3 regions of the Kluyvera sp. 1366 genome follow, and region 1 is predicted to be linked to each of the others. Evidence: predicted binding sites of a transcription regulator. Region 1 holds the regulator's gene; each other region holds the start of a gene.
The links. Region 1 encodes CRP, which controls carbon source genes, mostly activating them, when cyclic AMP is high. Its sites were predicted from a motif close to ATGTGANNNNNNTCACAT; they were not measured.

Region 1 (3,280 bases):
CGACAGCAATTGCAGCGAATACACCGCCGTGACGGTAAAGCCAATCATCGACCAGCCATAATATTTCCGCGTGATCAGATAGCTCGCCAGCGTAATCCCCAGCATAAACAGCAGCGTGATCGATTCCGGCACCGCCAGCTGCAGCGACGCGGCGGCGATCAGCAATCCGGCGAAAGTACCCAGCGCACGGTGCTGAATACGCACGCGCGTGGCGTTGTAACCGTTCTGGCTGACGAACATGATGGTCATCAGAATCCAGTAAGGTTTGGGGATGTTAAAGAACAGCGCCAGCGAGCTGCCAAACATCAGCATCACAGCGAAGCGGGCTGCGGTGCGTAACGCGGTGGATTTGAATGACAGATAACTGCGCAGCGCCGGCAACAGCGGCAAACGGCGCTGGCGATCGGCCATCAGGTCACGCGTGTAGAGCGGCTTCTGCGTACGCAACACGCGGGCGATGCGACTGAAGTGATACAGGCAGAAGTTGCCGACCGGATTATCCGGATGCTGGCGTGCAATTTTCTCCAGCGCGCCGAGCTGTTTCTCCATGTGAAAACGGTCCGGCAGCTGATGGTAGAGAATCGCATCCGCCAGCACGCGCAGCCGCGCCGAGATAATCTTGGCGTTCCAGCGAATCACCGCTTCGGCGTGGCTCTCCTCAACCAGCTTCTGCACCTCTTCGGGCTGATGCAAACTCACGGAGATGTGTTCCTGTAAATCCAGCGCCACCTGGAAAGCGCGCGTCAGGCGTTTGTGGCTGTTATCGCGGCTCGCCGACAGCATATGCATTTGCTGATAACAGGTGGTAATGAGGTCGACCGCCTTTTGCTGGCGCGCCAGCAGCGGCGGCAGCGCTTTCTCCGGATCGGTCAGCTGCGTCAGTAAGGTGTATTTGGCATCGCAGTAATCCGCCAGCTCGCGGAACAGCAGGCTGAGCGATTCGCGCATCGGCTGCTCTTTCCACAGCCAGAACCAGAACCAGTTGAACAAGCCGTACCACAGCGTGCCGCCAATATAGAGCAGCGGCGGCACCCATATCGGCATGCGTCCCACTAAGCTGAGCGTAAAGATGGCGGCGATGAGTGTGGCGGGCAGCAGGCGCGCGTGCAGCGGGCCGATTTCGCCGGTTACGCCAATCAGCAGCGGCAGCGCCAGTAAAATCAGCGGCAGCGGTATCTGGTAAGCGGTGAGGATTTGCATCAGGAAACTGCCGGTGGCAAACAGCGAACCACCCACAATCAGGCGTTTGAAGAAGCGTTTGTGCGGCGTATCCAGTCCCGCCATGTTGCAGCAGGCGGGCACTAACGAGAACAGCAGACCTTTTTGCAGATCGCCAAACAGCCAACCGAGAGCCACAGGCAGGCACAGCACCAGCGTTTGCCGCAGCGCATAGTTAACTTCGGGATGATAGATGATTCGGCGCCACATCAGCTCATCGCAAATAGAAACGGCGCGATGTTGCCATCACGCCGTGGGTGAGAAGAAATTAGCGGGTGCCGTAAACGACGATGGTTTTACCGTGTGCGGAGATCAGGTTCTGATCTTCCAGCATTTTCAGGATACGACCCACGGTTTCGCGTGAGCAGCCCACGATCTGACCAATCTCCTGACGGGTGATTTTGATTTGCATCCCGTCTGGGTGAGTCATCGCATCTGGCTGTTTGGCCAGATTTAGCAGCGTTTGCGCAATACGTCCGGTGACATCGAGGAAGGCAAGGTTGCCCACTTTCTCAGATGTCACTTGCAGACGACGCGCCATTTGCGACGAAAGTCGCATTAAAATATCCGGGTTTACCTGAATCAGCTGACGGAATTTTTTGTATGAAATTTCAGCCACTTCGCAGGCAGACTTCGCACGCACCCAAGCACTGCGTTCCTGGCCTTCTTCGAAAAGACCGAGTTCGCCGATGAAATCCCCCTGATTGAGGTAGGAGAGAATCATCTCTTTGCCTTCTTCATCTTTAATCAGTACCGCTACGGAACCTTTTACGATGTAGTACAGCGTTTCCGCTTTCTCACCCTGATGGATGAGCGTGCTTTTGGATGGATATTTGTGAATATGGCAATGGGACAGGAACCATTCGAGTGTAGGGTCTGTTTGCGGTTTGCCGAGAACCATTCGCTATTATCCTCTGTTGTAATCGTGCCCAAAACACAGGGGGCATTTTTTCCCTGTCAGGCGGTTTAATCGTCGAGCGTTTCCAGTAAAGGAAAAATTATTCCGGGTGGACTCTTAAGCTACGCTTTTGATTCTTCCGGCCTTCGTCTGTGATGACGAAAATATTTTCAGCACTGTTTGTAGCACAGCTTTTGCGAGCTGTCTTGTGTTGTCTCGCTTCAGCAGAAGGGGGATTACTCTGGATTGCTGTTTGTCAGGTGAAAGCGTACTCTGGCGGCAAAACCGCCGCTTCAGGAGAAAGAATCATGCAGGCACGAGTGAAATGGGTGGAAGGTCTTACCTTTCTCGGAGAATCCTCATCCGGCCATCAGGTATTGATGGATGGTAATTCCGGTGATAAAGCGCCAAGTCCAATGGAAATGGTGCTGATGGCCGCGGGCGGCTGTAGTGCTATTGATGTGGTGTCGATCCTGCAAAAAGGGCGCAGCGATGTGGCCGATTGCGAAGTGAAGCTCACATCGGAACGCCGTGAAGAAGCGCCACGCATTTTTACCCACATCAACCTGCATTTTATCGTTAGCGGTAAAGCGTTGAGCGATAAGGCCGTTTCGCGTGCGGTTGATCTGTCAGCGGAAAAATATTGTTCGGTAGCGATCATGCTGGGTAAAGGCGTGGAAATTACCCACAGCTATGAAGTGATCGAGTTATAACTCGGATTGTAGCGGCGCAATTTATTGCGCAATAAATTGCGCCGCTACGGAATGACTTCGCTTATTCAATCCGCTTCCCTTCAATCAGTCGCTGTACCAGCGGCAGCATAATCAGCTCCATCGCCAATCCCATTTTGCCACCCGGCACCACCAGCGTATTGATGTGGGAAATAAACGATCCCTGAATCATCGCCAGCAGATAGGGGAACGCGATGCCTTCCAGACCACGGAAATGAATCACCACAAAGCTTTCGTCGAGCGACGGAATTTCGCGTGCGGCAAACGGGTTTGAGGTATCAACGGTCGGCACGCGCTGGAAGTTAATGTGGGTGCGCGAGAACTGTGGCGTGATGAAGTTAATGTAATCCTCCATTGACCGTACCACCGAATCCATCACCGCTTCGCGTGAATGGCCGCGCTCGCTGGTGTCACGCACCAGCTTCTGAATCCA
Region 2 (3,280 bases), on a different contig from region 1:
CGTGGTGAGTATCAGTGTGGAAGGCTCGACGACGGTTAAAACGCCGCGTATGCCGCAGCAGTTCCAGCAATTCTTTGGTGATAATTCTCCGTTCTGCCAGGACGGTTCACCGTTCCAAAGCTCACCCATGTGTCAAAACGGCGGTGGTGACGGCGGCGCGGATGGCGGTGCTAACGCGCAGAAACAGCAGTTCCGTGCGCTGGGTTCCGGCGTGGTAATTAACGCGGATAAAGGCTATGTGGTGACCAACAACCACGTGGTGGATAACGCGACCAAAATCCAGGTGCAGCTCAGCGATGGACGTCGTTACGACGCCAAAGTGATCGGTAAAGATCCACAATCAGATATCGCGCTGATTCAGCTGCAGGATGCGAAAAACCTCACCGCAATTAAGATTGCCGACTCCGACAACCTGCGCGTCGGTGATTACACCGTGGCGATTGGTAACCCGTACGGCCTTGGCGAAACGGTGACTTCGGGGATTGTTTCGGCGCTGGGCCGCAGCGGCCTGAACGTTGAAAATTACGAAAACTTCATCCAGACCGATGCGGCGATTAACCGTGGTAACTCCGGTGGCGCATTGGTAAACCTTAACGGCGAGCTGATCGGGATTAACACCGCGATTCTGGCGCCGGACGGCGGCAACATCGGTATCGGCTTTGCCATTCCAAGTTCAATGGTGAAAAACCTTACCGCGCAGATGGTGGAGTACGGTCAGGTGAAACGCGGCGAGCTGGGCATTATGGGCACCGAGCTGAACTCAGAGCTGGCGAAAGCGATGAAAGTCGATGCGCAGCGCGGCGCCTTTGTTAGCCAGGTATTGCCGAACTCTGCTGCGGCGAAAGCCGGCGTGAAAGCGGGTGACGTGGTGGTGTCGATGAACGGTAAAGCGCTGACCAGCTTTGCAGCGCTGCGTGCCGAAGTCGGCTCGCTGCCGGTCGGTACCAAGCTGCAGCTGGGCCTGCTGCGCGAAGGCAAACCGGTGAACGTCACCGTTGAACTGCAGCAGAGCTCGCAGGATAAAGTGCAGTCCGCCACCATTTACACAGGTATTGAAGGTGCCGATCTCAGCAATATTGATACCAACGGCCAGAAAGGCGTGCGCGTCGATAGCGTCAAGCCTGGCAGCGCAGCGGCGCGAATTGGCTTGAAGAAAGGTGACGTGATTCTGGGTGTCAACCAGCAAGCCGTAGCTAATCTTGGCGAGCTGCGTAAAGTGCTCGACACCAAACCTTCGGTGCTGGCACTGAACGTGCAGCGCGGTGACAGCAGCCTGTATCTGCTGATGCAGTAAGTTTCAGGTTGTTGATAACAGGCGAGCTTTGGCTCGCCTTTTTTGTGTCTGTGCAAATGTCCGGTACTGAATGTGACGCTTACCGCAAATCCCGCATAATCCCGCTGGCTATGTGCAGTTGCACAATGTCAGCGCCGTAACGGATGCGTATTCTGTCTGTTCGTCCTTATCTCCGGAGTGTTTGATGGCCACCTATCATCTCGATGCGCGACTGGCTCAGGATATTGTTGCCCGCACCATGCAAATTATTGACAGCAATGTCAACGTGATGGATGCGCGTGGTCGCATCATCGGCAGTGGCGATCGTGAGCGCATTGGCGAATTGCACGAAGGCGCGCTTTTGGTGTTGTCACAAGGGCGCGTGGTAGACATCGACGAAGCGGTGGCAAAACATCTGCACGGCGTGCGTCCTGGCATCAATTTGCCGCTGCGCATTGATGGCGATATCGTCGGCGTGATCGGTTTGACCGGCCAACCGGCAACGCTGCGTCACTACGGCGAATTGGTGTGTATGACCGCCGAAATGATGCTGGAACAGGCGCGTTTGTTACACATGCTGGCGCAGGATAGCCGCTTGCGAGAAGAGCTGGTGCTGAATCTGGTGCGCAGCGAAACCTTATCGCCAGCGCTCAGCGAATGGGCGCAGCGGCTCGGCATCGATCTCAATCAACCGCGCGTGGTGGCGGTGGTGGAAGTGGACAGCGGCCAGCTAGGCGTTGATAGCGCCATGTCTGAGCTGCAACAGCTGCAAACGCTGCTGACCACGCCGGAACGCGACAACCTGATTGCGATTGTTTCACTCACCGAAATGGTGGTGCTGAAACCGGCACTGAATGCGCATGGCCGCTACGATCAGGACGATCATCGCCGCCGCGTGGATCAACTGCTGCAACGCATGAAGGAGAGCGGCCAGGTGCGAATGCGCATCGCGCTCGGCAACTACTTTACCGGTCCCGGCAGCATCGCACGTTCGTACCGCACCGCGCGTACCACCATGATGGTGGGCAAACAGCGCATGCCGGAACAGCGCAGCTATTTTTATCAGGATCTGGTGCTGCCGGTGCTGCTCGACAGTTTACGCGGCGGCTGGCAGGCCAACGAACTGGCACGCCCGCTGGCAAAGCTGAAAAGCATGGATAACAATGGCTTGCTGCGACGCACGCTGGTGGCGTGGTTCAGCCACAACGTGCAACCCAGCGCTACGGCACGCGCGCTGTTCATTCATCGCAACACGCTGGAGTATCGCCTCAACCGTATTTCCGAGCTTACCGGGCTCGATCTGGGCAATTTTGACGATCGCTTGCTGCTGTACGTGGCGCTTCAACTGGATGAGCAAAGTTAATGAGAAACCTGTGGATTGCGTTGCTGTGGCTGTATAGCGCGCTAAGTTTGGCTAACGATCCGGCCTTTCTCTCATTAAACGATCTGCAGAAAGTTAAGCAGCAGCTGGCACATCATCAGGCCGCGCCGCCAACGCTCGACGCCTGGCATCAGCTTAAACAGCAAGCGGATAACGCGCTACAACACCCCAATCCCAGCGTCACCGATAAAGGTATGATGCCGCTGAGCGGCTCGAAGCAGGATTATTTAAGCCTGAGCGCCTATTGGTGGCCGGACGCCAGCAGCGCCGACGGCCTGCCGTGGCAGCGTCGTGATGGCGAAGTGAATCCTGCCAGTAAGAATGATCAAAGTGATGGCGTGCGGCTGGCGCGCTTTACCGCCGATTTTCAGGCGCTGACGCTGGCCTGGTATTTATCTGGCAATCAACGTTATGCCGACAAAGCGCTGGCGATGATGCGTCACTGGTTTATCAATCCCACCAGCCGTATGCACCCTAATCTTAACTTTGCTCAAGGCATTCCGGGCCGATCCGCGGGCCGCCATGATGGCGTGCTCGATGGGCGCTACTTTGCCACGCGCGTGGTGGATGCGCTGACTTTGCTACGCAATGCGCCCGGTTGGCAGCCTGCCGATCAGCAAGCGATG
Region 3 (3,280 bases), on a different contig from region 1:
AGGCGCGAACCTTCGATATCGCCGGCATGGAAGCGCGCCCAAATCGCGTTGATCTCTTTAGGCGCCACGTTAGCAAGGCCAGAAATACAGGCCGAACAGCCGTCGACAAAGCCCTGATGGATCAGCGAATCCGGGCCGTTCAGCACATCAAAACTGTTGATGCCTGCAGCCGCTTGCAGAAAGCCGCTCAGGCTCTCATAGCTGCCGGCGCTGTCTTTGATGCCGATGATGTTCGGGTGTGCGGCCAGCGTGCGTACGGTTTCCGGTTGCAGCGTGTTGCCGGTGCGCGCCGGAATGTTGTAAAGGAACAGCGGCACGTCGATGGCGTCAGCCACCGCGCGATAGTGGGCAATCAGCTCTTCCTGCTTTAGCGGCACGAAATAGGGTGTGATGACCGAAACCGCATCCACGCCCAGCTTCGCCACTTGTTTCCCAAGGCGAATGGTTTCACGCGTGGAGATCTCGCCAATGTGCGCCACCACCGGCGCGCTGCCGTTCACTTCATCGACGCAGGTCTGCGTCACCGCCAGCTTCTCCTGTTCGTTCAGCACGAAGAATTCGCCGTTGGTGCCGCCGCAGAAGATACCGTTGCCGGCGCTTAACTGGCGTTGTACCTGCTCGCGCTGGGCGGCTGGGTTGAATGCGCCGTCGCGATCGAAGGTGGTGACGATGGCGGTTAATACGCCCTGAATTTTCTTACTCATGGTGTCCTCAATAATCCTTAGTAATTCAAAGCCGGAAACAGCGTCAGATAGACGTTTCGTACGTCATCGGCGCCCACTTTCATCGGTACATTCTTCATCAGGCGCTGCACGTCGAGCGCGGCTTCCACCAGATACGGCAGATGATCCGGGCCGATACCCAGCTCTTCCAGGCTGGCGGGCAGCTTCAGGCGCTTCACCAGTGCGGCAAAATACGCCACCAGCGCGTGGGATTTGGCTTCGTCGTCCAGCGTGATGTCGGCATCCGGCAGCAGATCGTAAACCTGAGCGAATTTGCTCACCGCCGCCGGTCGTACAAAGCGCATGCAGGGCGCGAGGAGAATGGCATTGGCGACGCCGTGCGGCAGGTGATATTTGCCGCCCAGCGGATAAGACATGGCATGTACCAGATGCGTACCGGCATGCGCAATCGATGCACCACCGTAATAAGATGCCCACAGCATATTCAGGCGCGCTTCGAGATTGTCGGGTTCGGCGATAGTGGTTTCGAGGCTGGCAAACAGCTTTTTCATGCCGATCAGCGCATAGTTATCGCTCACCGGGTTCGCCACGGTCGCGGTAAAGCACTCAATCAAATGGCACAGCGCATCGATACCGGTGGAAGAAGCGATGTGCGGTGGCATGCTGGTGGTGAGTTCTGGCACCAGCGCGACATAATCTGGCAGCATCACCGGCGTGATAATGCCGACTTTGGTCTCTTTCTCGGGAATCGCCAGAATCGCGTTAGGCGTGGCTTCCGAGCCAGTACCTGCGGTGGTCGGAATCAGTAGCGAAGTGGTGCGCGTGTGCGGCTTCTCACCAGCCAGTAACGCCTCCAGTGTCGGCGCATCTTCGACACACAGAATCGACAGCAGCTTAGCGACATCCAGTACGCTGCCACCGCCGATGCCAATCACCAGATCCACATCGGTGCTCGGCAGCGCGGCGACAATGGCCGCCACATCGTGCTGGCTAGGCTCTGGCGGCACCGTGTTGACGATGCTCAGGCTGACAATCTGCTGCGTGAGCTGGGCGATCAGCTTTTGTACCGCCGGAATGCCTTCAATATTCTTATCGGTCACCAGCAGCGCTTTGTCTTTACCTTGCAGTAAATAGCTGAGGTCATTAAGCGCCTGAAAGCCACTGATCACGGTGCTGTTGATATTCATCTCTTACCCTTACGTTTTTGCGCGGAATGATTGATTTTGCTCAGTCGGCGCGAGTTCCATCACTGCAGTGCCTAATTTTATAGGGCAAATTGATTTCGATTAATTTGATCTTGCTCACATATAATCAATCATGATTGAATATAATCATTGCGACCCGGCAGCGGCCGGAAGAGGAGAGAGCATGACTTCACAGCCATGGAAAACGCCAGTCTTAGTGATTGCCGATGACTTTACCGGCGCCAATGACGCGGGCAGCGGGCTGGCACAAGCCGGGGCGCGTGTGCATGTGCTGTTTGAGAGCAGCACGCCACACGACGCTGGTGCTGCCGATGTGCTGGTGATCAGCACCGATAGCCGTGCAACCAGCGCACAAGAAGCGGCCCGGCGCACGCGAGCTGCCATTGAGCAACATCAGGCCATCGCTAACGACGGTTGGTTATTTAAGAAGATCGATTCCACGCTGCGCGGCAATCCCGGCGCGGAGATCGAAGCCGCGATGCAGGCCAGCGGTAAAACATTAGCCTTAGTGGTGCCGGCAGTGCCGAAGCTGGGACGCACCACGCGTGCGGGTGAAGTGTGGATCCATCAGCAGCGTTTGATCGACAGCGAATTCGCCAGCGATCCCAAAACGCCGGTCACCAGCGGCCATGTGCTGACGCGTCTGCAGATGCAGAGCACATTGCCGGGTGAAACCCTCGATCTCGCCACGCTGCGCAGCGATCAACTGGCGCAGGTGCTGGCCAGCAAGCAAGGTTTGCTGGTGGTGGATATCGAGCAGGACGCCGACATTGCCTTGTTGATGGCCGCGGCAGCCACGCTGGAGACGCGTCCGTTGTTGGCCGGAGCGTCCGGGCTCAGCGATGCGCTCGGCGCGTTGCTGGCGGCACGTCAGTCGCGTCCGGTGCTGGCGGTGGTCGGTTCGATGAGCGCCATTGCGCAGCAGCAGATTACACGCCTCGCTAGCCAGCGTGACATCCGCATTATCGACATTGATATCCGTCAGCTGTTTGCCCAACCGGCCTGGCCGCAGGCTGAACGGTGGCAGCAAGAGATGCAGCAGGCGCTGCACGACGGCGCGCATTGCGTGGTACGCACTACCCAACATGCCGGGCAGCGTCATGAGATTGCGCAGTTGTGCCAACAGCATCAGGTTTCTCGTCAGCTATTGGGCGAACGCATCTGCCAGTTTCTCGCGCAGTTAACCCGCCGCGTGTGCCGCGAGGTGCAGCCTGCTGGGCTTTATCTCTCTGGCGGCGATGTGGCGATTGCCGTGGCACAGGCATCAGGTGCCCGCGGTTTTCAGATTCAGGGCCTTGTGGCGGGCTGCGTGCCGCACGGGGTTTTGCTTAACAGTGAATTACACCTGCCGGTGATGACCAAAGCAGGTGGCTTTGGTGATGAAAACACCCT

Region 2: ACVLVH_RS12055 (CdaR family transcriptional regulator) is a predicted target of CRP. The motif match lies at 1,365-1,382, and genes of this name have one in related genera.
Region 3: ACVLVH_RS12220 (iron-containing alcohol dehydrogenase) is a predicted target of CRP. The motif match lies at 1,973-1,990, and genes of this name have one in related genera.

The regions. Positions count from the first base shown of each region.
Region 1 covers NZ_JBTRDW010000010.1:45,987-49,266, reverse strand. The annotation lists gene ACVLVH_RS20560 (YccS/YhfK family putative transporter) at 1-1,428, opposite strand, end outside; gene crp (cAMP-activated global transcriptional regulator CRP) at 1,487-2,119, opposite strand; gene ACVLVH_RS20550 (OsmC family protein) at 2,425-2,829, shown strand; gene ACVLVH_RS20545 (phosphoribulokinase) at 2,891-3,280, opposite strand, start outside.
Region 2 covers NZ_JBTRDW010000005.1:38,256-41,535, reverse strand. The annotation lists gene degP (serine endoprotease DegP) at 1-1,294, shown strand, start outside; gene ACVLVH_RS12055 (CdaR family transcriptional regulator) at 1,479-2,636, shown strand; gene ACVLVH_RS12050 (alginate lyase family protein) at 2,636-3,280, shown strand, end outside.
Region 3 covers NZ_JBTRDW010000005.1:75,666-78,945, reverse strand. The annotation lists gene ACVLVH_RS12225 (dihydrodipicolinate synthase family protein) at 1-704, opposite strand, end outside; gene ACVLVH_RS12220 (iron-containing alcohol dehydrogenase) at 722-1,870, opposite strand; gene dtnK (D-threonate kinase) at 2,052-3,280, shown strand, end outside.